3 regions of the Variovorax sp. CCNWLW235 genome follow, and region 1 is predicted to be linked to each of the others. Evidence: predicted binding sites of a transcription regulator. Region 1 holds the regulator's gene; each other region holds the start of a gene.
What was found. The regulator HrcA, encoded in region 1, represses chaperone genes, less so after heat shock. The targets are predictions, from matches to a motif close to TTAGCACTCNNNNNNNNNGAGTGCTAA.

Region 1 (7,821 bases):
GACGGCCAGGCTCGATTACCTGAGCCCCGAAGACACCGAGCTGGTCCGCCGCGCCTACCGCTTTGCCGATGAGGCCCACCTGGGCCAGTTGCGCAACAGCGGCGAGCCCTACATTACGCACCCGATTGCCGTGGCGGCGCAATGTGCCGAATGGAAGCTTGACGCGCAGGCCCTGATGGCCGCCCTGCTGCACGACGCCATCGAAGATTGCGGCGTTACCAAGCCCGAGCTGATCGAACGCTTTGGCGCCCCGGTTGCCGAGCTGGTCGACGGGCTGACCAAGCTGGACAAGCTGCAGTTCAACACGCGCGAAGAAAACCAGGCCGAATCGTTCCGCAAGATGCTGCTGGCCATGGCGCGCGACGTGCGCGTCATTCTGGTGAAGCTGGCCGACCGCACACACAACATGCGCACGCTGGACGATGCGCCGCGCGAAAAATGGGCTCGCATCTCGCGCGAAACGCTCGAGATCTACGCGCCCATCGCGCACCGGCTGGGGCTGAACCAGACTTACCGCGAACTGCAGGAGCTCTCGTTTCGTCACCTGAAGCCCTGGCGCTACGCCACGTTGTCCAAGGCCGTGGCCAAGGCGCGAGGGCGCCGGCGCGATTTGATCCAGAAGGTGCAGAAAGAGGTCGAGTCCGCCTTCTCCGCTGCCGGCATGACGCTGCGGATCGCGGGCCGCGAAAAAACGCTCTATTCCATCTACCGCAAGATGGAAGAAAAGCACCTGAGCTTTGCCCAGGTGACCGACATCTACGGTTTTCGGCTGATCGTGCCGAACGTGATCGCCTGCTACACGGGCCTGGGCATCCTGCACCAGATGTACAAGCCGCTGCCGGGCAAGTTCAAGGACCACATCGCGATTGCAAAGCTCAACGGCTACCAGTCGCTGCACACCACCCTGGTGGGCCCGGCGGGTGTGAACGTGGAGTTTCAGCTGCGCACCGAGGCCATGCACGTGGTGGCCGAATCGGGCGTGGCGGCGCATTGGCTGTACAAGGCCGCCGAGCCCAATGCGGCAAGCAATGACCGGCTGGGCACCAAGTGGCTGCAGTCGCTACTCGACATTCAGGACGAAACCCGCGACGCGGCCGAGTTCTGGGACCACGTCAAGGTCGACCTGTTTCCCGATGCGGTCTACGTGTTCACGCCCAAGAGCCAGATTCTGGCGCTGCCGCGCGGCGCCACCGTGGTCGACTTTGCCTACGCCATTCACAGCAACATTGGCGACCACACCTCCGCCGCGCGCATCAACGGCGACCAGGTGCCGCTGCGCACCGAACTTAAGAACGGCGACGTGGTCGAGGTGATTACCGCTCCCGTATCAACGCCCAATCCGGCCTGGCTCGGCTTTGTTCGAACCGGGCGCGCGCGATCCAAGATCCGCCATTATTTGAAGACGCTGGCGCACGCGGAATCCGAAGGGCTGGGCGAAAAACTGCTGGCGCAGGCGCTGCGTGCCGAAGGCCTCAGCAAACTGCCGGCGGACGATACCGAGCACCAGGCGCTGTGGGAAAAGCTGCTGCGCTTTACCGGCAACCGCACCCGCGCCGAGCTGCTGACCGACATAGGCCTGGGCAAGCGAATTGCCAGCATCGTGGCCAAGCGGCTCGTGGCCATGCTCTCCGAACTGGGCGAGCGGCCGGATGCGCTACTGCTGAGCCGCGAGCGCTTCATTTCGCACGAAACCATTTCGCAGGGCGCCGTGACGCTGGACGGAAGCGAAAACTCTTCCGTTCGCTTTGCCCTGTGCTGCCGCCCGATTCCGGGCGACGAAATCGTCGGCTACTTGGGGCACGGCGAAGGCTTGGTGGTGCACACCGAAAGCTGCGGCGTCGGCCAACGCTTGCGGCACAAAGACAGCGAGCGCTTTTTCGCGGTCGAATGGGCCGACGAGCCCACCCGTGCTTTCGAAACCGGCGTAGTAATTACCGTGCGCAACGACAAGGGCGTGCTCGCACGGGTGGCCGCCACGCTGGCGGACGCCGAAGCCGACATCACGCACGTCGAAATGGCCGATGAAACGCCGCAAGATTCAACCGACCTGCGCTTTGTGATTGCCGTGCGTGATCGGAGCCACCTCGACGCGGTGTTGCGTGCGGCGCGGCGCACTGCATCGGTGCTGACGGCCGCGCGGACGGTTCCCGCGCCCTGAAATTTCGCCCCGGGCGGCGGTCTCAGGCCGCGGTGCCTGAACCCTGCGCGGGATAGCTCACAGACAGCAACTCGACCTCGTGCGTGCCGCCCGGCGTCACAAGCTTCACCACGTCGCCCTCGCGTGACTTGAGCAAGGCCCGCGCGATGGGCGAGATCCAGCTGACCTGCGACTGGGCGCTGTCCGCCTCGTCGATGCCCAGGATGGTCACACTGCGCTCGTCGCCCGTTTCATCGGCATAGCGCACCGTGGCGCCAAAGAAAACCTGATCGCTGCCGTGGTGCACCGAGGGGTCGGTCACCTCGGCAATTTCTAGCCGCTTGGTCAGAAAGCGAATGCGTCGATCGATTTCTCTCAGGCGCTTTTTGCCGTAGAGGTAATCGCCGTTTTCCGAGCGGTCGCCATTCTTGGCCGCCCAATGCACCGCCTCGACAACCTTGGGGCGCTCTTCGTCCATCAATTGCAGCAATTCATCGCGCAGCCGGGCATATCCCGCTGGCGTGATGTAGTTCTTGCTTCCGCTGGGCAGCGCCGGGCCGGCGCTTTCGCCGCCGTCGTCGTCTTCGTCGGCGTCTGTTTCCTTGGTGAATGCTTTGCTCAAGGCAAAACCTCCGAATTTAAAAAGGCCCGCAACTTTCATTGCAGGCCTTCATGATGAAGTGCGGCGAACTCCTGAGTCGCCCGTTCAACATATTGTGCCCCTATCCATGGGCACGATTCCTGGGTACCGGCCGGCTTGCTTCACCCCAGGTCGGAGCGCTTGCAGTCGAAAACCACGCTTTGCTCGACGGCGCGCAGCGCGGGCACCTTGTTCACGAAAGTCACGCCAGCGCTCATCAGGCGCCACTCCGTGGTCTTGAACAGCTTGAAGAGGCTCGTGGTTTCGACCCCGACCGTCGGGATGGAGTTGAAGACATAGACGGGCTCGCCGGACTGGCTTTCTTCTATGTTCACCAGGTCCGCCCTGAGCTTGCCCATGGTTTCCGTATCTTTCGTCCTGGAGCGAACGACGTCCATGTTGACGGTACGAGAGTGCTCGTCGATTGAAATCCTGCGGATCGAATTGAGGGACGAGGCGGTTCCGCTGTTCGCGCCCGGAATGCAGGTGATCTTTCCTGCCCAAGTCGAACCTGTGGCCGAAAACAGCAAGAAAAGGAGCGGAAATGCGAGTCTTTTTGCGTGAGTACCCATGATTCACTCTAAGCCGTTTCCCCGGCCGGCAGGGTTCGACCTATGTCTTACGGACTAATTGTTACGACATCAATAAACGTTAACATTTTGGTCTTCACGTGAAATAAGTCACATTCTTAATTCCCGAGGCTTGCTACTGATGAGTTGAGCGGGAGGGAAGCTCTGAGCTCTATGGACTCTGGTGGGAAGCAATGGTCACTCAGGTCATTCATAACGCGACCATCACGTTGCAGTTGCCCTTCGGCATGAGCGCCAGCGCCGAAGTCGCGGCGCTTCGGGCCGCGGGCATTCCGGTCGACGGCTTGGGCAATGCGACGTCGGGCTATCTGTTCGTGCGAACCACGGGCCGCGGCGACAACCGGACGAACACCTTTCGGTGGTTTGCCACGAGCATCGGCAGAGATCCCATCGACGTGACCAGTTTGCCTGGAGGCCCCTCTTTGGCATGCCGATAGGCAAAAGAAAAAGGGTTAGGACACGTTAATGTCCTAACCCTTTAAGAGAGTGGTGCGGCTGGCAGGAATTGAACCCACGACCCCTTGGTTCGTAGCCAAGTACTCTATCCAACTGAGCTACAGCCGCACAGCTATCGATTATAGCATCCATTTTTGGCCCAAACCGGATCAGGTTGGAAATGAATGCAAGTGGTAGGCCGTGATGGGCTTGAACCATCGACCAACGGATTATGAGTCCGCTGCTCTAACCAACTGAGCTAACGGCCCACGAGAGACCCCGATTCTATTCGCCGTGCGCCTTACTTACGGTGGCTCAGCGCGTTGCTGACCAGGCGCGAGGTGATGTCGACGATTTGGATCATGCGCTCGTAAGGCATGCGGGTCGGGCCGATGACGCCGAGGGTACCCACGACCTGCCCGTCGACTTCGTAGTTGGCGCTGACGATGGAAAGCTCTTCGATGGGCACCACCTGGCTCTCGCCGCCGATGAAGATGCGCACGCCCTCCGCCTTGCTCGACACATCGAGCAGCCGCATGAGCTGCGCCTTTTGTTCGAACAGTTCGAAGGCACGGCGCAGCTGGCCCATGTCGCTCGAAAAGTCGGTCACCGAGAGCAGGTTGCGCTCGCCGGAGATCACAACGTCGTCTTCCTGCGCTTCGGTGAGCACCTCGGAGCTGACCTTGACGGCGGCCTGCATCAAAGCGGCGATCTCGCCGCGCAGCTTTTCGACCTCGGACTGGAGCCGGTCGCGCACCTGCTCGATGGTCAGCCCCGCATAGTGGGCGTTGATGTAGTTCGACGCCTCGACGAGTTGCGACTGCGAATAGTCGGCCTCGGGAAAGATCACCCGGTTTTGCACGTCGCCGTCCGGCGAGACGATGATCACCAGCAGCCGCCGCTCGGAAAGCTTCAGGAACTCGATCTGCTTGAACACTGATGCCCGCCGAGGCGCCATGACGACGCCGACGAACTGCGACAGGTTGGACAACAGGCTGGCCGCGTTGGCTATCACCTTCTGCGGTTGGTCGGGCGCAAGGCTTGGCGCGCTCATCTGCTCGCGCTCGGCAGTGAGCATGGTGTCGACGAAAAGCCGGTAGCCACGTGCTGTGGGAATGCGGCCGGCGGAGGTGTGCGGGCTGGCAATCAGCCCCAGCGCCTCGAGGTCGGACATGACGTTGCGGATGGTCGCGGGCGAAAGGTCCAGCCCCGGCGCGCGCGACAAAGTCCGCGACCCGACCGGTTGGCCTTCGGCGATGTAACGCTCCACCAATGTCTTGAGGAGCAACTTGGCACGGTCGTCCAGCATTGCAAGATTTTAGTGTTGTAATTTGTACATGACTTCCCGCTTCCGCAACGTCGCCCTGATCGGCAAATACCAGGCTTCAGGCGCCCGGGCGCAAGCGGACGCGCGCGACGGCGTCATGGAAGATATTGGCGCCTTCCTGGAATCGCAAGGGTGCACGGTTTTCGTCGAAAAATCCGCCGCTGAGGAGGCCGACGCGGATGCGAGCGTGGGCGGCCGCTACCAGCCGCTGAGCGTGGAAGAAATCGGGCAGCGCTGCGACCTTGGCCTGGTGGTCGGGGGCGACGGCACCATGCTGGGCATTGGCCGGCAATTGGCGTCCTACGGCATTCCGCTGATCGGCATCAACCGCGGCCGGCTCGGCTTCATTACCGACATTCCGCTCGACAACTACCAGGCCACGCTGATTCCCATGCTGGCCGGCGAGTACGAGGAAGACCACCGCAGCCTCATGCATGCGCAGGTCATGCGCGACGGTGTGTCGGTGTTCGATGCGCTGGCAATGAACGATGTGGTGGTCAACCGCGACTCCACCTCGGGCATGGTCGAGTTGCGGGTGTCGGTGGGCCGGCACTTCGTGGCCAACCAGCGCGCCGACGGGCTGATCATTGCATCTCCCACAGGCTCGACGGCGTACGCGCTGTCGGCCGGCGGGCCGCTGCTGCATCCGGCGGTACCGGGGTGGGTGCTGGTGCCCATTGCACCGCACACCTTGTCAAACCGCCCGGTGCTGCTGCCCGACGCGGACGAGATCGTGATCGAGCTGGTGTCGGGGCGCGGCGCCAGCGCCAATTTCGACATGCAGTCCCTGGCCTCGCTCGCCATCGGCGATCGGGTAGTGGTGCGGCGCTCCGACTTCCGGGTGCGCTTTCTGCACCCGCGGGGCTGGAGCTATTTCGACACGCTGCGCAAGAAACTTCATTGGAACGAAGGGGGCTCCTGAGATGGCGCTGCGACGCATCGCACTGCGCGACTTCGTGATCGTGCGATCACTCGAACTCGACTTGTCCGCCGGTTTTACGGTGCTCACCGGCGAAACCGGCGCGGGCAAATCCATATTGATCGACGCGCTTCAGCTGGCGCTCGGCAACCGCGCCGATGCAGGCGCGGTGCGCGAGGGCGCCGAACGCCTGGACGTGAGCGCCGAGTTCGACGCCGACCCGGCCTTTGCGGCTTGGCTCGACGAAGGCGGATTCGAATCCGGCGACGCCCTGCTGCTGCGCCGCACTGTCGACCTGCAAGGCCGCAGCCGCGGCTGGATCAACGGCAGCCCGGCCACGGCCACGCAGTTGCGGGAGCTCGGCGACCGCCTGCTCGACATTCACGGCCAGCATGCGTGGCAAAGCCTGACGCGCCCCGAGGCCGTGCGCGGCCTGCTCGACGCCTATGCCGGCGTGCGCACCGATGCGCTCGACGCGGCCTGGCACGGCTGGCGGCAGGCAATCTCCGCACTCGACAACGCGCGCTCTGCACAAGATTCGCTGCAGCGCGAGCGCGAACGGCTGCAATGGCAGATTGCCGAAGTGATGAAGCTGGCGCCCGCCGAAGGCGAGTGGGAAGAGCTCTCGACCAACCACGCGCGCATTTCGAACGCGCAGGCTTTGATCGACGCGGCGCAAGGCGCAAGCCAGGCGCTCGAAGACGACGACAACGGCGCCCTTGCGGCGCTCGCGCGCGCGGTGACGCTGCTGCAGAACTGCGAGCACATCGAGCCCGAATTCCGTGCGCTCGGCGAAGTGCTGGCCTCCAGCGTGGCGCAGGCCTCCGACGCCGCGCATTCGCTGCACGGCTACCTGCGCGACGCCGAAGCCGATCCGCAGCGCCTTGCCGAACTGGACGAACGCATGGGGTTGTGGATGTCGCTGGCGCGCCGCTACAAGCGCACGCCCGACGACCTGCCCGCGCTGCTGGCGGGATGGCAAGCCGAGTTGAAGGCGTTGGACGCACAAAGCGATCTCGAAGGCCTGGAGCGCGCCGAACAGGCTGCACAGCAGGCCTACATGAAGGAGGCCAAGGCGCTCGCCAAGTCGCGCAAGCAGGCCGCGCCGCGCCTGTCCGAAGCGGTCACGCAAGCCATGCAGGGGCTGGGCATGCAGGGCGGCCGGTTCGAAGTCGAACTGCAGCCGCTGGCGCAGCCGGGCCGCGCGGGGCTCGAAGACGTCGCCTTTCTGGTGAGCGGCCATCCGGGCAGCACGCCCCGTCCCATCGGCAAGGTGGCTTCGGGCGGTGAGCTTTCCCGCATTGCCTTGGCCATTGCGGTCACCACAAGCCAGCTTGGCGCCGCGCAGACGCTGATCTTCGACGAGGTCGATGCCGGCGTGGGCGGGGCTGTCGCCGAGACCGTGGGGCGCCTCATGAAGCAACTCGGGCGCGACCGCCAGGTCCTGGCCGTTACGCATCTGCCGCAGGTGGCTGCGTGCGCCGATCACCACCTGGTGGTGGCCAAGCGCCAGACGGCCGCGGCCGGCCAGGACGGCCCGCGCACAGAAAGCGGCGTTTCGCGCCTGGACGACGAGAACCGCGCGCGGGAAATCGCCCGCATGCTCGGCGGCGAGAAGGTTTCGCACACTTCGCTGGCGCATGCCCGCGAAATGCTGGGCCACAAGACTTCGGCGACGCTGTGATGAACCTCGATCTGGTGCTCATCACCGGCATGTCGGGTTCAGGCAAATCCGTCGCATTGCATGCACTGGAAGACGCGGGCTACTACTGC
Region 2 (7,821 bases), 350 kb from region 1:
CGCTGCTCGACGCGGCGGGCGAGGTGCTGCGTCCCGCCATTCTCTGGAACGACGGCCGCAGCGGTGCGCAATGCGAGGCGCTCACGCGCGCCGTGCCGCGCCTGGGCGAAATCGCAGGCAACCTGGCGATGCCCGGCTTTACCGCGCCCAAGCTGCTGTGGGTGCGCGAGCACGAGCCTGAAATCTTCAATCGCGTGGCGCGCGTGCTGCTGCCGAAAGACTGGCTGCGCTTCATGCTCAGCGGCGAGGCCGTCAGCGAAATGTCCGATGCGGCCGGCACGCTGTGGCTGGACGTGGGTGCGCGCGACTGGTCCGACGAACTGCTCGCGGCCACGGGGCTGACGCGCGAGCACATGCCCCGGTTGGTCGAAGGCAGCGAAGTGTCGGCGCAGCTCAAGCCCGAGCTGGCCGCGCGCTGGGGCGTGGGCAACGGCTCGGTACTCATTGCCGGCGGCGCGGGCGACAACGCCGCCAGCGCGGTGGGCATGGGGTTGGTGGAGCCGGGGCAGGGCTTCGTGTCGCTCGGCACATCGGGCGTGGTGTTCGTCTCGACCGACCGCTTTCTGCCGAACCCTGCGCAGGCGATGCATGCGTTCTGCCATGCGCTGCCCAGGCGCTGGCACCAGATGTCGGTGATGCTCTCGGCCGCGAGCGCGGTGAGCTGGGCTGCCAAGACATTCAAGTTCAACGACGAGGCGGCGCTGCTCGAAGCGGCAGCGTCGGTCGCACCGGCACAGCGCGGGCGTTGCCCGCTGTTCCTGCCGTACCTTTCGGGCGAACGCTCGCCGCACAACAACCCCAATGCGCAGGGCGCGCTGTTCGGCCTGACGCATGCGCACGGTCCGGCGGAAATCGCCTATGCCGTGGTCGAGGGCGTGAGCTTCGGGCTGCGCGACGGCTTCGACACCTTGCGCCTGCCTGCCGACATGCCGTTGCGCGAAGTGGCGCTGGTCGGCGGAGGTGCGCGCAGCGTGTGGTGGGGCCAGCTGCTGGCCGACATCTTCCAGGTGCCGCTCACGCTCTATGCGGGCAGCGAGACGGGCGGCGCACTGGGCGCGGCGCGGCTTGCGTGGCTGGCTGACGGTGGCGCTGTGGCCGAGGTGTGCACGCTGCCGCCGGTCAAGCAGCAACTGGCGCCCTCGGTCGAAGGGAACGGCTCGCACAAGACGCGGCATGCGCGGTTCCAGGTGCTCTACATGGCGCTGCACGACCAGTTTCGATAAACGTACCGCGCAATAAAAAAGGGCCGCTTGCGCGGCCCTTTTTGTTTTGGTGAGCAGAGCTCAGCCGGGCATTACATGCCCATGCCGCCCATGCCACCCATGCCGCCCATGTCGGGCATGCCGCCGCCAGCACCGGCTTCTTCCTTCGGTGCGTCGGCGACCATGGCTTCGGTCGTCAGCAGCAGCGAAGCAACCGATGCTGCGTTCTGCAGCGCGGTGCGGGTCACCTTGGTCGGGTCCAGAATGCCCAGCTCGAGCATGTCGCCGTACGTGTCGTTCGCAGCGTTGAAGCCGTAGTTGCCCTTGCCGGCCAACACAGCGTTCACCACCACCGAGGCTTCGCCGCCGGCGTTGTTCACGATTTCGCGCAGGGGCGCTTCGATCGCCTTGAGCACCAGCTTGATACCGGCGTCCTGGTCGGCGTTGTCGCCCTTCACGCGGTCGCCCACGGCTTGCTTGGCACGCAGCAGAGCCACGCCGCCGCCAGCCACAACGCCTTCTTCCACTGCAGCGCGGGTGGCATGCAATGCATCTTCCACACGTGCTTTCTTTTCCTTCATTTCGACTTCGGTGGCGGCGCCAACCTTGATCACGGCAACACCGCCGGCCAGCTTGGCCACGCGCTCTTGCAGCTTTTCACGGTCGTAGTCGCTCGTGGCTTCTTCGATCTGCACGCGCACTTGCTTCACGCGGGCTTCGATGTCGGCAGCAGCGCCGGCGCCGTCGATGATGATGGTGTTTTCCTTGCCCACTTCGATGCGCTTGGCTTGGCCCAGGTCGGCCAGCGTCACCTTTTCGAGCGTCAGGCCCACTTCTTCAGCGATGACCTTGCCGCCCGTCAGGATGGCGATGTCTTCCAGCATGGCCTTGCGGCGGTCGCCGAAGCCAGGAGCCTTGACAGCCACGACCTTCAGGATGCCGCGGATCGTGTTCACGACCAGGGTAGCCAGGGCTTCGCCTTCGACTTCTTCGGCAATGATCAGCAGGGGACGACCGGCCTTGGCAACTTGTTCCAGCGTGGGGAGCAGGTCGCGGATGTTGCTGATCTTCTTGTCGAACAGCAGCACGAACGGGTTGTCGAGCAGCGCCGATTGCTTTTCGGGGTTGTTGATGAAGTAGGGCGACAGGTAGCCGCGGTCGAACTGCATGCCTTCGACGACGTCGAGTTCGCTTTCGAGCGACTTGCCGTCTTCAACGGTGATCACGCCTTCCTTGCCGACCTTGTCCATCGCGTCGGCGATGAGCTTGCCGATGGTTTCGTCGCTGTTGGCCGAGATCGAGCCGACTTGTGCGATTTCCTTCGACGTGGTGGTGGGCTTCGAGGCCTTCTTCAGCTCTTCGACCAGGGCCGTCACAGCCTTGTCGATGCCGCGCTTCAGGTCCATCGGGTTGATGCCGGCGGCCACGTACTTGAAGCCTTCGCGAACGATGGCTTGTGCCAGAACCGTGGCGGTGGTGGTGCCGTCACCAGCGTTGTCGCTGGTCTTCGAGGCCACTTCCTTCACGAGCTGGGCGCCCATGTTCTGGAGCTTGTCCTTGAGTTCGATTTCCTTGGCGACCGACACACCGTCCTTGGTGACGGTGGGGGCGCCGAACGAGCGCTCGAGCACCACGTTGCGGCCCTTGGGGCCCAGGGTCACCTTGACTGCGTTGGCGAGGATGTTGACACCCTCGACCATGCGTGCGCGGGCTTCACCGCCGAAGACTACGTCTTTTGCTGCCATGTTTTATTACTCCGAATGGGATGGATGGATTACTTCTCGACGACCGCGAACAGGTCGTCTTCCTTCATGACCAGCAGTTCGTCGCCATCGACCTTGACGGTCTGGCCGCTGTACTTGCCGAAAAGGACGCGGTCGCCGACCTTGACGGTCAGTGCGGTCAGGTCGCCCTTGTCGGTGCGCTTGCCCGGGCCCACGGCCAGGACTTCACCCTGATCGGGCTTTTCGGCGGCTGCGTCGGGAATGACGATGCCGGAGGCGGTCTTGGTTTCGCTGTCAACACGCTTGACGATCACGCGATCGGCCAAAGGACGAAGTTTCATTGCATCTCCTGGATAAGAAACGGGGTTGTGGTCGGGCGCCGAGCGGGGGAGACCGGCGGCCCATCGACTGGAAGCGAGGCTTGTTAGCACTCATCAGCAGCGAGTGCTAATCATAAGGGCAATCGGGGGAGTTTCAAGGGCAGGGGCGCAGCGCCGGCACTGTTGCTGACAACGGCTGCCTGATGCGAGCTCGAACTTTCGAGTTCTCGGTTTCCGAGATTGAGGCAGCTGGTCGTAGGGCTGTAGCTTGGCGCGGGTCAATTAAACCGTGTGACTGTCCAGCAACACTTTTCCCATCGGGAAAACCCTATCTCATGTAAATGTGAAAAATTCCCAGAGGTTGTCAGACAACCCATTTAAGATTTACATAACTTTTCATTGGTGATCGGCACCATTTGAGTGCGCGGTGGTATAGGGAGAACGAACTTCGACCAAATTTGGCCGAAGTTAGATCCATGCCGATCGGTCTATCAAGTATGAAGACGGAGCTTTGCGACTCACGGGGAATATGCATGCCGCATATTGCCGGAGCGGGACGAAGAGGTTTGGAGTTAATCGTCAGCAATCGAAGTGTTTCGGCGTCGAAAGTAAATCTGGCACCCGTATTCCCGCTGTTTTCATTCGCAGCGTGTTTTTTATCGAGTTAACGCACCCGGCCCAGAAAGAGAAGCTGGAATGGGCAAGAGCTCCGCTTGGCTTCGGAAATCATGGATCTATTGATGTCGGATGTACGGCTCTTTGTTAAAGCCGTCGAGATGGGAGGATTGACGCAGGCAGCTGACGCGTTGGGGGTGCCGAAGGCGTCCGCGTCCCGGCAACTCAAGAGGCTGGAGGTTTTGGTCGGCCATGCGCTGTTGCATCGGGGCGCAGGACACTTCGGGCTCACCGGCGAAGGACGCATTTTCCTGCCCACCGCCAAAGAGGTGCTTGAGGCGGTGGACCAGGCTCTGGCGCAGCTTTCCGACACCAACGAAACGCTGACCGGAAGGCTGCGCATTTCGGTTCCCGGTTATGTCGGGCGCGAACTGCTCTGTTCCCACTTGGCGGGCTTCATGGCTGCGCATCCTCAGCTCAAGCTCACCGTCAACATAAGCTCTGACCGGGTGGATCTGTTTCGCGAAGATGCCGACGTGATGATCCGGGCAGGGCGAGAAGGCTGCGAAGAATTCGTCGCCAGGCGCATCAAAAAGCTGGGCCGCGTCTTGTGCGCTGCGCCTTCGTATCTAGGTCGCCATCCTGCAATCAATTCGGTGGACGATCTCGCGGGGCATTCTTTTTTGACCAGCGGGCCGGAACGGCAGGCCATGGAAATGGTCATCCCCGGTCGGCATCAGGAATACATCGTCAAGGCCGCGGGCGTGTTTCGCGCCAACGATCCCGAATTGCTGCAGAGAATTGCCTGCTCGGGCGGCGGCATTGCATTGATCCCCCTTCTTTGTGCCGAAGGCGCGATCCGGAGCGGCGCTCTGGTTTCGGTGCTTCCTTCGCTCGAATTGATGCACAAAGAATTGAATCTGATGTACCTGCCCGCGCGGCGCAATACGCGAAAGATCAGGACCTTCGTCGATTTCATCTTCGAGGCGCTGGAGCAATCGATCCAGGCTCAAAAGCAGGAAGGACCGGCTTCCGAAGGCGACGCGGAAATGTTCAGCGGCGCGAACCCTGACAAAGTCGAGCTTCGGATGGCGACTCAAATGCAAGGCCAATGACGCAAGACGATCGGGTGCGGAATCCCATTGAGAATTCTGTAGTGCGTTTGAGCGGAGTTGTTGGGAACAAATCTCATTCTCCATTGTAGGTGCCGCCGATGGCGGCCCTTTGCCGCGGCGCGCTACAGCTGGTCTGTCGGCACAAACCAGGAGAACAGCAGCAGTTGCAGGCGCGTGAGCAGGCTGGAATCCGGCTCGCTGTCGAGCACCTCGTTGTCCACGTCTCCGGTGCCGATCCACTGCACGTTCTTGCCGTCGGGCATGAGCACCACGCGGTAGACGCCTTCGATGTCGTCCAGCTGATAGGCGTACAGCAACGCCTGGCTCAACTCGAAGCTGCGCACGCGAACGCCGAACTCTGTGTTCAGCCGCGCCGAGCGCGGGTCGAGATTCATCGAACCGAGCAACACCCATTCCCGGTCGACGAGGGCCAGCTTGGCGTGAAGGCGCCCGCGCGCCTTCTTGAGCAGCGTGCGGAACTGGCGGTTGCGCTTGAGCTGCTGGGTGCTGACCTCGTACAGGTTCACGCCCAGCTTCAGCATGTCGACGCGGTAGCGGTTGTAGTTGATGTTCACCAGCGGCTCGTCGCTGTCGGCCAGCGAATTGGTGATGACGCTCATGCGCACGCCGCGCGCCCGGCCTTCCCGGATGCGCGCCATGCCGTCCTCGCCCGGAATGAAATAGGGCGAGATCACCACCACGTCCGAGCGCGCGCCCGCGGTCATTTCATGGAACCGCGCCGCAAGCGATTCGGCCGGCGATGCAAGAGTGCCCAGCGCCTTGTTGGGGCTGTCGGCCGCGGCATGGGCCTCGGCGCGCATCCACTTCACCCGGCCGATGTCGGCAAGCTGCGCGCCGAGCGGCGCGTCGCCCAGCAGGTCGGTGCCGGCAAGAGGGGAGAGCGGCGGCGCATGGATGGGCGAGGTCGCGGTTTCGAACTCCGCTTTCGGCGCCTCCGGGCTGTCGGTGGCGCCGGCAATCCGCTGGAGCGGGTAGACCACGTCGCTGTTCCAGTAGGTGTCGAAGATGCGCGCCGCCTCCGGAACCACGGGCCCGGCCATGATCAGCTCGAAATCGATGAAGTTGGCGCCCTCGCTGCGCAGGAAATACTCGTCGGCCAGGTTGCGGCCGCCGGCAATCGCCATGGCGCCGTCGGCCACGAAGAGCTTGTTATGCATGCGGTGGTTGAGCCGGCGAAAGTCGCCAAAGAACTCGATCCACCGCGTGGCCGAGTGGTCTCGGGCGTTCACGAACGGGTTGAACAGGCGGACCTCGGCATTGGGCTCCGCGGCAAGGCCGAGCAGCAGGCGGTCCATGCCGGCCGTATAGAAGTCGTCGAGCAGCAAGCGCACCCGAACGCCGCGTCGTGCGGCATCGCGCAGTTCGCGCAACAGCAGGCGGCCGGTTTTGTCGTTGCCGAGCTGGTAGGTTTGCACGTCCAGCGAGGCCTGCGCCCGCCGCATCAGCTCGAACCGGGCGTCCAGTGCAAAAGAGGCCTCGACCAGCGGGCGGATGCTGGAAAGTCCGTCCTGCTGCGCTGCGCTCAGTTCTGCAGCAGCCCGGCCTAGCGTGGTGCTTGGAGAGGCCGCGATCGACAGCGTTGGCGGCTCGGGTGCGCGAGGGGGAAGACCGGCACAGCCCGCCAGAACGAGCGCGAGTCCGGAGCCGATCAGCCACAGAGCCGGACCGCGCAGCGCGGAAAACGAGAGTGCAATGAGCTTGAGCATGAGACCGGCCGTCGCACAGGAAGTGCGGGCGGGATCGTAGCCGCTTTGGCTGCCACCACGCCGGCCGTCCGTGGCGTAACGCCCCTCGCTGCTCTCGGGAAATTGAAACAAATGAGACTTTATAACTATTAGAATACGAATCGTTCTTAATAATGTTTCGGAGTGGAGCAGGAATGACGAGGTTGATGGCGGGGCGCAAGGTCGCATCGGTGCTGGCAGGATGCATGGCAATTTATGTGCATCAGCAGGTTTTGGCCCAGGCCCCGGCGCCCGGCGCGTTGCCGGAAATCAGGGTGGATGCAAACGCAGAGGCCGAAACCGCGACTTCGCCGGTGATCGGCTATCGCGCGAGAAACGCCGCCACCGCCACCAAGACCGACACGCCCCTTTCCGAAACGCCCCAGTCCGTGACCGTGGTCACGCGCGACCAGATGGTGGACCAGGGCGCAGGCAATCTCCAGGACGCGCTCAACTACGCGGCCGGCGTGCGCTCCGATGCCTACGGCCTCGACTCGCGGACCGACTCCGTGCGCATTCGGGGCGCGTCGCCCGACATTTATCTCGACGGCCTGCGCCAGGCCTACGGCTACTACACCAGCACCACGCGCACCGAGCCCTACACGCTGGAGCGGCTCGAAGTGCTGCGCGGCCCGTCGGGCATGCTGTTCGGCGCCGGCACCGCCGCGGGCGTGGTCAACATGGTGAGCAAGCGGCCGCTGCAAGAGGCGCAGCGCGAAGTGGGCGTGCAGTTCGGCAGCTTCGGCCGCAAGCAGATCCAGGCCGACCTGACCGGTCCGCTGAATGCCGATGGCTCGCTGTCTTACCGGTTGATTGCATTGCAGCGCAAGTCGGACACGCAGGTCGACTACGTGCCCGACGACCGTAGCGTCATTGCGCCGTCGTTGACGTGGCGGCCCAGTGCGGCAACCTCGCTCACGCTGCAAGGCCTGTACCAAAAGGACAAGAGCGGCAGCAGCTCGCAATTCTTCCCGTGGGCGGGCACGTTGCTGCCGAACCCGAACGGACGCATTCCCACCAGCCGCTTCATCGGCGAGCCGGGCTTCGACTACTACGACAGCGAGCGCAAGACCTTCGGCTGGCAGTTCGAGCACAAGTTC
Region 3 (7,821 bases), on a different contig from region 1:
CTGCAGGTGCTGCTGTACACCTTCATCCTTTTCGCGGCCTGCCTGATGCCATTCATCTACGGCATGAGCGGCTGGCTCTACCTGGCGGTGGCGGTGGGCGTGAGCATCGGTTTCACGGGCTATGCCTTTGCGCTCTGGCGCAATTACTCCGACGCGCTGGCGCGCAAGACCTTCCGGTTTTCGCTCATTCACCTGAGCGTGCTCTTCGCGGCATTGCTCGTCGACCACTATCTCCGCTGATCGAAATGTCCGTATCCATGAACAAGCGAAATGCTCTCAGGTTGATCGTTGGCAGTGCGGGATGGGCCGGCGCTGCCGCCACCCTCGGCCTGGGGCTTTCGGCCTGCAGCGAACCCAAGCCGAGCTTCAACGCGGTGGACATCACCGGCGCGGATTACGCCAAGGACTTTTCACTGAAAGACGCCGACGGCAAGGTCCGCACCATGGCCGACTTCAAGGGAAAGGTGGTGGTGCTGTTCTTCGGCTACGCCCAATGCCCGGACGTGTGCCCGACCACCATGACCGAAATGGCCCAGGTCAAGCAGCAGCTCGGCAGCGACGGCGACAAGCTGCAAGTGGTGTTCGTCACGGTTGATCCGGCGCGCGACACGCCCGAGGTGCTCAAGGCCTACATGGGCGCGTTCGATCCGGCTTTCGTCGCGCTGATTCCCACGCCCGAGCAGCTCGCCGCGACCGCCAAGGACTTCAAGGTCTACTACAAGAAGGTCGAGGGCAAGACCCCGACCAGCTACTCGATGGACCATTCGGCGGCCAGCTTCGTCTACGACACCGAGGGCCGCGTGCGGCTCTACGCACGCTACGGCACCGGCGTGGCGCCCATGGTGTCCGACGTGAAGGCGCTGCTCAAGGCCTGAACGGGCATTCAACCAGCCGATGGACGCTGCCGTTGTTGCCTTCGCGCCGGTCGATCACCTGAAGACGCGCAAGGGCGCGTTCCGCATTGCGCTCATTCCGCCCGAGGTGCTGCGCGCGCTGAACGACGGTTTGCTCGAGACCGTCAACCTCAACGAATTCCTGGCGCTGGAGCTGCCGCAGCTTGCGCGCAGCGTTGCGGGCCATATCGGCCTGGATCCGGCGAGCGAGCGGCTGGCCGACACGCTCGCCATGCTCGGCGCCTTCAAGCCGATGCAGCGGCACGGCCACATTGCGCGTGCGCTCTACGACCTGGCGGCGCTGCATGCCGAGCGCGATGCCGTCGCGCACCGGCTGGCCACCCACGCCAGCGACGTGGCGCGCTGCTGGGCCGCGCAGTGGGTGGCGCTTTCCGGGTTGCCACTGGCGGCGCAGCTGCAGGCGGTGCACCGGTTCGCCGCCGATCCGCACTTCGGCGTGCGCGAAATCGCCTGGATGGCGGTGCGCGAAGCGGTCATTGCCTCGCTCGACGAGTCGCTGGCGCTGCTGCAGCCATGGGTGGCCGATGCCGACCCGAACATCCGCCGCTTTGCCAGCGAACTCACGCGCCCGCGCGGCGTGTGGTGCGCGCAGATCGAGGCGCTCAAGGCCGAGCCCTGGCGCGCGCTGCCGCTCATTGAGCCGCTGCGCGCCGACACCAGCCGCTATGTGCAGAACTCGGTGGCCAACTGGCTCAACGACGCGAGCAAGACCCAGCCGGAGTGGGTCGACCGGCTTTGCACGCGCTGGATCGATGAGTCGGACACGCCGGCAACCCGGTACATCGCCAAGCGCGCGCTGCGAACCCTTTCGAAGCAGGCATGAATGAATGAAAAAGCCCGGCATGGCCGGGCTTTTTTTCTAGGCGAAGAGCCGAGCGAGGCTTACGCGTAATCGGCCAGCGCCTTCTTCATCTTCTTCATGGCCGCGACTTCGATCTGGCGAATGCGCTCGGCGCTCACGCCGTACACCGCCGCCAGGTCGTGCAGCGTCATGCCGCCCGAACCGTCGTCGTTGACCTTGAGCCAGCGCTCTTCCACGATGCGGCGGCTGCGCTCGTCCAGCGCCTCGAGTGCGGTGGCAATGCCGTCGCTCGAGAGCCGGTCGCGCTGCTGCGATTCGAGCAGGGCGGTCGGTTCCTGCGTGGCGTCGGCCAGGTAGGCGATCGGGCCGAAGGCTTCATCGCCGTCGTCCGACGGACCCGGGTCGAGCAGCACGTCGCCGCCCGACAGGCGGGTTTCCATTTCGAGCACTTCTTCAGGCTTGACGTTGAGCCGGGTCGCCATTTGCGACACCTCGTCGGGGCTCAGCGTGTCGCGGTGCGTGCCGTTGTCGGCCGCGGCCGAATCGGCCTTGAAGCCCTGCTTCATCGAGCGCAGGTTGAAGAACAGCTTGCGCTGGGCCTTGGTCGTCGCGACCTTGACCATGCGCCAGTTCTTCAGGATGTACTCGTGAATCTCGGCCTTGATCCAGTGCATGGCGTAGCTCACCAGCCGCACGCCCTGGTCGGGGTCGAAGCGCTTCACGGCCTTCATGAGGCCGACGTTGCCCTCCTGGATCAGGTCGCCGTGCGGCAGGCCGTAACCCAGGTATTGGCGCGAAATGGACACCACGAGGCGCAGGTGCGAGAGGATCAGCGCACCGGCCGCTTCGAGGTCGTTGTGGTCGCGCAAACGGCGTGCGAAGCCCTGCTCTTCTTCGAGCGTGAGCATCGGCAGGCGGTTGGCGGCCGAAATATAAGCATCCAGGTTGCCCAGCGGCGGCACCATCGACCATGGATTGGCGACGGCGAGCTGGTTGGCAGAGGCTCCAGACAGCGTGGTCATCAGGGGAAACTCCTTTGTATCGGGCATATTAGCACTCGATTAGAGGGAGTGCTAAGCCAAGGGTTCCCCCTAAGTTTCTATCGGGGCGATAGCCAAAGCTGTCGGCAAGAGGGCGGTGCGGCCCGAGGCGGCGTCCGACCCGGGGCTTACCAGCGGATACCCAGGCGCAAAAACAGCCTCGAGAGTACGAACAGCGGCCCCACCCAGAGGTATTGGATGTCTTCGAAGAACGAAGGTTTCCTGCCTTCGATCTTGTGGCCGATGAACTGGAAGATCCATGCCACCACAAAGATGGCGGCGGAAATCGGCAGCACAAGGGTGCCCATGGCCTGAACCGCCGCCAGCACCAGGGCCGTTCCGGCCAGCATGGTGATCAGGAAGGCCGCCGAACGCAGGGTGGCGTAGTAGACGAGGCTCGCCGCCACGAAGCCGTACGCCACCCAAGGGTGCAGCGCATACAGCAGGCCGACGATGCTCAGCATGATGGCCGGGATCGCGACGAAGTGAATCAGCTCGTTGGTGGGATTGCGGTGGCTTTCGCCATAGTGGGCAAGCAGCCGGTCGACCTTGCGGTCGCCCGCTGCGGCGGGGGCATCGGCGGTGTGCATCATTTTCTGTCTCCAAAGCGTCGCTCGGTACGGCGATGTACCTGCATGGTGCCTCCGCCGGCAGGCGATGGCAAGCGCGGCAAGTGCTATGGAAAAAGTAGCAAAACCTTCCTGCTTTTCGCAACCGCGGGTCATGACTTAGGGCACTGTTCCGCACTCGGGGCGTCGCTAAGATCGGCTGCGTGGCTCTTCCGCTCGAATCTTCATCCCCTTCGTCGCCTTCGACCGTGGAACCCGGCCCCGCCCGCCCGCCCACTGCCATCCTGGTGGTGGACGACCACGATCTGCTGCGGCTCGGCGTGCGCGCACTGGTGCAGGCACAGGCCGCGTCTTCCGGCGCGAGCATCGAGGTATTCGAAGCCGGCAATGTGGCTCGTGCGCTGGCGCTCTACGAAGAGCATCGGGACGCCATCGGCCTGGTGCTGCTGGACCTGGCGCTACCCGACACCCATGGCCTCAGCGGCCTGGCCGAATTTCGCCTGCGCTACCCGGCGGCCCGCATCGTCGTGCTTTCTGGCACGGGCAACACGTCGCTGGCCCAAGGCGCGGTGGCCCTGGGTGCGAGCGCGTTCCTCCCCAAGTCGGCGGATCTGAAAGAGGTGGTGGGCTTTATCCGCGCCTGCGGCCTGCTCGACGCTGGTGCAGGGCCAATAGCGCCTCCTCCCGTCATGAAGGCGCTCGGCAGCTACGCCGAAACGGCCCACGCCAGCGCTTGGCAGGAACTCACCCCGCGCCAGATGCAGGTGCTGCAGTGGGTGCTCGAAGGCAAGGCGAACAAGGAAATTGCCCAGATAGCAAACCTGAGCGAAGGCACGGTGAAGAACCACGTATCGACCATCCTGCTGCTGTTCGGCGTGCGTTCGCGTGCGCAATTGATCAGCAGCCTGCGTTGAGCCCGCCGCCCATGGCCGCCGACACGCCGCTGAGCCAGCGGGTGCTGCGCGAGCACGTGGCTTCGGTGTACTTCAACTACAAGGCGACGTTCCTGGCTCGCCTGGTTTTCGTTCTGGTGCTCGGCGGGTTCATGTACCTGCAACTGGGCGACCCCATGGTGCTGCCGTTCGTCGTGCTGCACCTGGCGCTGTACCTGGGCATGTATTTCACGCCGCGCTGGAACCCGTCGGTGCCGGCGGCGGAAAGCGCCTGGTGGGCCCGCAAGATCACCCGCATCGTGACGCTGCTCGGGTTTGCCGATGCGCTCGCGCCGTGGATCTTCGTGCCGGCCGGCAACCTGCCCGTCACCGCCGCGCTGATGGTGGTGATGATGGGCAACTGCGCCCGCGCGGTGCAATCGCTGCGGCCGCTGAAGGCGGCGCTGTTCGGCCACACGCTGCCGATGATGGGCGGGCTGATCGTTGCCCTGGCGTGGCAGGGCGATTCCATCCATCTCTTTCTTGCGGCCTTTGCCACGATCTATCTCGTTCTGATGCTGCGCGTGGGCGTGCAGGAACACCAGCTGCTGGCGGATTCGCTGGCCCTGCGCTTCGAAAAGGAAGCACTGGCCGTGCGGCTGGAGGAGCAGATCGCCGCCACCGAGCGCGCCAGCGAAGAAAAGACCCGCTTCCTTGCCAGCGCCAGCCATGACCTGCGGCAGCCGCTGCATGCCATTGCGCTGTTCGGCGCCGCGCTGGAAAACGAATTGCGCGGCCGTCCCGAAGGCGCCCACGCGGAGCGCCTGATGCGCGCGGTGAACGCGCTGGGCACCTCGCTCGACACCATGCTCGATGTTTCGCGGCTCGACGCGGGTGTGGTCACGCCGGAGATCCGGGCTGTGCAGCTCGACGCCTTGTTCCTGCCGCTCAACCACATGTTTTCGCCGCAGGCCGAACAGAAGGAGCTGCAGCTGCGCGTGCGCGCGAGCGGATTGTGGGTGCGCAGCGACCCGCAGCTGCTGCACCGCATGCTCTCCAACCTGATCGACAACGCACTCAAGTACACCGTGAGCGGCGGCGTGACGGTGAGGGCGCGGGCGCGCGGCGATGCCGTGTGGATCGAAGTGCGCGACACCGGCGTCGGCATCGCGCCCGAGCAGATCGGCCGCATCTTCGAAGAGTTCTACCAGGTCGGCAACCCGGGCCGGGACCGGTCGCAGGGGCTGGGCATCGGCCTGTCGATCGTGCAGCGCCTGTCGCGCCTGCTGGACCATCCGCTGCAGGTGCATTCGCGCCCGGGGCGGGGCACCCACTTCCGCGTGGTGCTGCCCGCCGCCGCGCCTCTGGCGGCTTCCAGCATGCAAGGCACCGAGGCTCACCGGCAGCGCGCCGCAAGCGCCCAGGCACTGCCCCGACGCGTGCTGCTGGTCGACGACGAGGCGGAGATCCGGGAGGCCATGAGCGAGCTGCTGCGCTCCTGGTCCATCGAGGTGGAGGCCGTGGCCGACGAGGCGCGGGCGGAAGAGGCCCTTGCGCGGGCGGAAGGCCAGGCGCGGCCCTTCGACCTGCTGGTGTGCGACTACCGCCTGGCCGAGGGCAGCGACGGGCTCGACGCCGGCCAGCGTCTTCGCCGGCGCCGCGGCACCGACATGCCGCTACTGCTGGTCACCGGCGAAACCGCGCCCGAACGCTTGCAGCGCGTGCGGGCCTCGGGCGTGGCCGTGCTGTTCAAGCCGGTCGACGCCGGCAAGCTGTTTCGAACCCTGAGTGAACTCGCGCCCACCGGCGCGACATGACCTTTGGCACTGGTGTGCGGGTGGGGCGCGCTTTACCTTTGCGCGGTCTCACACATCAATGCTCTCAGGGAGTGATTTCATGCAATCGAAACTATTGATATCGGCACTCGCCGCAACTCTGGCGGCCTGCGGTGGAGGAGGTGATGGCGGCGGCGGTGGCTTTGCCGGCCTGCCGGTGATACCGGCGCCCGCACCCGCACCCCCCGCTCCACCGCCGCCCGCTCCGGCACCGGCTCCCGCCACGCGCACTTTCATGTACGAGGCCTTGGCCCCCTCCGCCGACGCATCGGCGTTTCTCGACCGGCTGAATGCACAGGGCGCGAGAGCCTTTCGCTTCTTCAGCGGCCTTGCCTTCACCACGGGCCCGACGAGCACGGAAGTCGTCGAGGCTTACGTGAAGGATGCCGAGACCACCTACACCTTCGAACTGCTGCCCGATACCGCTTCGGTGGGCGACCTGCAGGCGCAGCTCAGCGCCCAGGGCGCCAGGGGCTTCAAATGGGGCGGGCCGTACATGGTCGGCGCGCAGATCCGCGCGCTCTACCGCAAGGACAACAGCTCCTCGTCGACCTACACCTATTCCGTGCTGACTGCGCCTGCCGACAGCGCCGGCTATCTGGCACAGGCCAACGCCCAGGGCGGCAACGGCTTCTTCAGCGTCGCCGGGGCCTACATGGTTGGCGGGACGACAGTGCTGGTGTACCAGAAGGACTCGCAAGGCAGCGCAACCTATGGCTACGAGGCGCTGGGCCAGCCCGGCAGCGATGCCGATTTTCTCGCGCAACTCGAGGCGCAGGGCGCCCGGGGTTTCCGGTTCAAGACAGGCTATGTCTTTTCGGATGGCATCAGGCTGCTCTACGAGAAAGACCTGTCGCAGTCGGCCACGTTCAGCTACCAGAACCTGCAACCCGCGGCCAACAGCGCGGACTACATCGTGCAGGCGAACGCCGAGGGCGCGAAGGGCAATGCGCTGGTGGGCGACTACGCGCTGCCAAGCGGCCAGATCAGGACGCTCTACATCCGGCCAACCAACTGCACAGGCTTTCTCTGCGATACCCGGTCGCTGTTTGGCTTTTGAGCAGCTTTTAAGCGACTTCTGAGCGGCGGCGGGCGCTGCTGGCGGCCCTTTAGCCCAGCAGCGCCTGCGCGAACTCGCGTGCGTTGAAGGTCTCGAGGTCTTCCAGCTTCTCGCCCACGCCGATGAAGTAGACCGGAATCGGCCGCTCGCGCGCAATGGCGCAGAGCACGCCGCCCTTGGCGGTGCCGTCGAGCTTGGTCACCACCAGGCCGGTAAGGCCCAGTGTCTCGTCGAAAGCCCTGACCTGCGCCAGGGCGTTCTGCCCGGTGTTGCCGTCGATCACCAGCAGCACCTCGTGCGGCGCCGTGGCGTCGGCCTTGGTGACCACGCGCTTGATCTTCTTGAGTTCGTCCATCAGGTGCAGCTGCGTCGGCAGCCGGCCCGCGGTGTCGACCAGCACCACGTCCTTGCCGCGCGCCTTGCCGGCCGTCACCGCGTCGAAGCTCACGGCGGAGGGGTCGCCGCCTTCCTGGCTCACGATCTCCACCGTGTTGCGGTCGGCCCAGACCAGCAGTTGCTCGCGCGCAGCCGCCCGGAAGGTGTCGGCCGCCGCAAGCAGCACCGAGGCGCCTTCGTTGGCCAGGTGCTTGGTGAGCTTCCCGATGGATGTGGTCTTGCCCGCGCCGTTGACGCCGGCCACCATGATCACCGTCGGCGAGAACTGGCCGATGACCAGCGGCTTCTCGAGCGGCCGGAGCAGGTCGGCAATGGCGTCGGCCAGCAGCTTCT

Region 2: V9L21_RS00615 (co-chaperone GroES) is a predicted target of HrcA. The motif match lies at 3,351-3,377, and genes of this name have one in related genera.
Region 3: rpoH (RNA polymerase sigma factor RpoH) is a predicted target of HrcA. The motif match lies at 2,767-2,793, and genes of this name have one in related genera.

What each region holds. Positions count from the first base shown of each region.
Region 1 is NZ_JBBCBW010000001.1:471,392-479,212, forward strand. Features, by position in the region: gene V9L21_RS02365 (RelA/SpoT family protein) at 1-2,158, shown strand, start outside; gene greB (transcription elongation factor GreB) at 2,181-2,759, opposite strand; gene V9L21_RS02375 (hypothetical protein) at 2,900-3,349, opposite strand; gene V9L21_RS02380 (hypothetical protein) at 3,541-3,804, shown strand; tRNA gene V9L21_RS02385 (tRNA-Arg) at 3,855-3,931, opposite strand; tRNA gene V9L21_RS02390 (tRNA-Ile) at 3,995-4,071, opposite strand; gene hrcA (heat-inducible transcriptional repressor HrcA) at 4,104-5,111, opposite strand; gene V9L21_RS02400 (NAD kinase) at 5,140-6,051, shown strand; gene recN (DNA repair protein RecN) at 6,053-7,732, shown strand; gene rapZ (RNase adapter RapZ) at 7,732-7,821, shown strand, end outside.
Region 2 is NZ_JBBCBW010000001.1:121,596-129,416, reverse strand. Features, by position in the region: gene xylB (xylulokinase) at 1-1,223, shown strand, start outside; gene groL (chaperonin GroEL) at 1,295-2,947, opposite strand; gene V9L21_RS00615 (co-chaperone GroES) at 2,977-3,267, opposite strand; gene V9L21_RS00610 (LysR family transcriptional regulator) at 3,960-4,976, shown strand; gene V9L21_RS00605 (phospholipase D family protein) at 5,099-6,703, opposite strand; gene V9L21_RS00600 (TonB-dependent siderophore receptor) at 6,877-7,821, shown strand, end outside.
Region 3 is NZ_JBBCBW010000016.1:104,524-112,344, forward strand. Features, by position in the region: gene cyoE (heme o synthase) at 1-240, shown strand, start outside; gene V9L21_RS18105 (SCO family protein) at 258-875, shown strand; gene V9L21_RS18110 (DNA alkylation repair protein) at 895-1,737, shown strand; gene rpoH (RNA polymerase sigma factor RpoH) at 1,797-2,738, opposite strand; gene V9L21_RS18120 (Mpo1 family 2-hydroxy fatty acid dioxygenase) at 2,885-3,349, opposite strand; gene V9L21_RS18125 (response regulator transcription factor) at 3,529-4,239, shown strand; gene V9L21_RS18130 (ATP-binding response regulator) at 4,251-6,014, shown strand; gene V9L21_RS18135 (hypothetical protein) at 6,094-7,092, shown strand; gene ftsY (signal recognition particle-docking protein FtsY) at 7,142-7,821, opposite strand, start outside.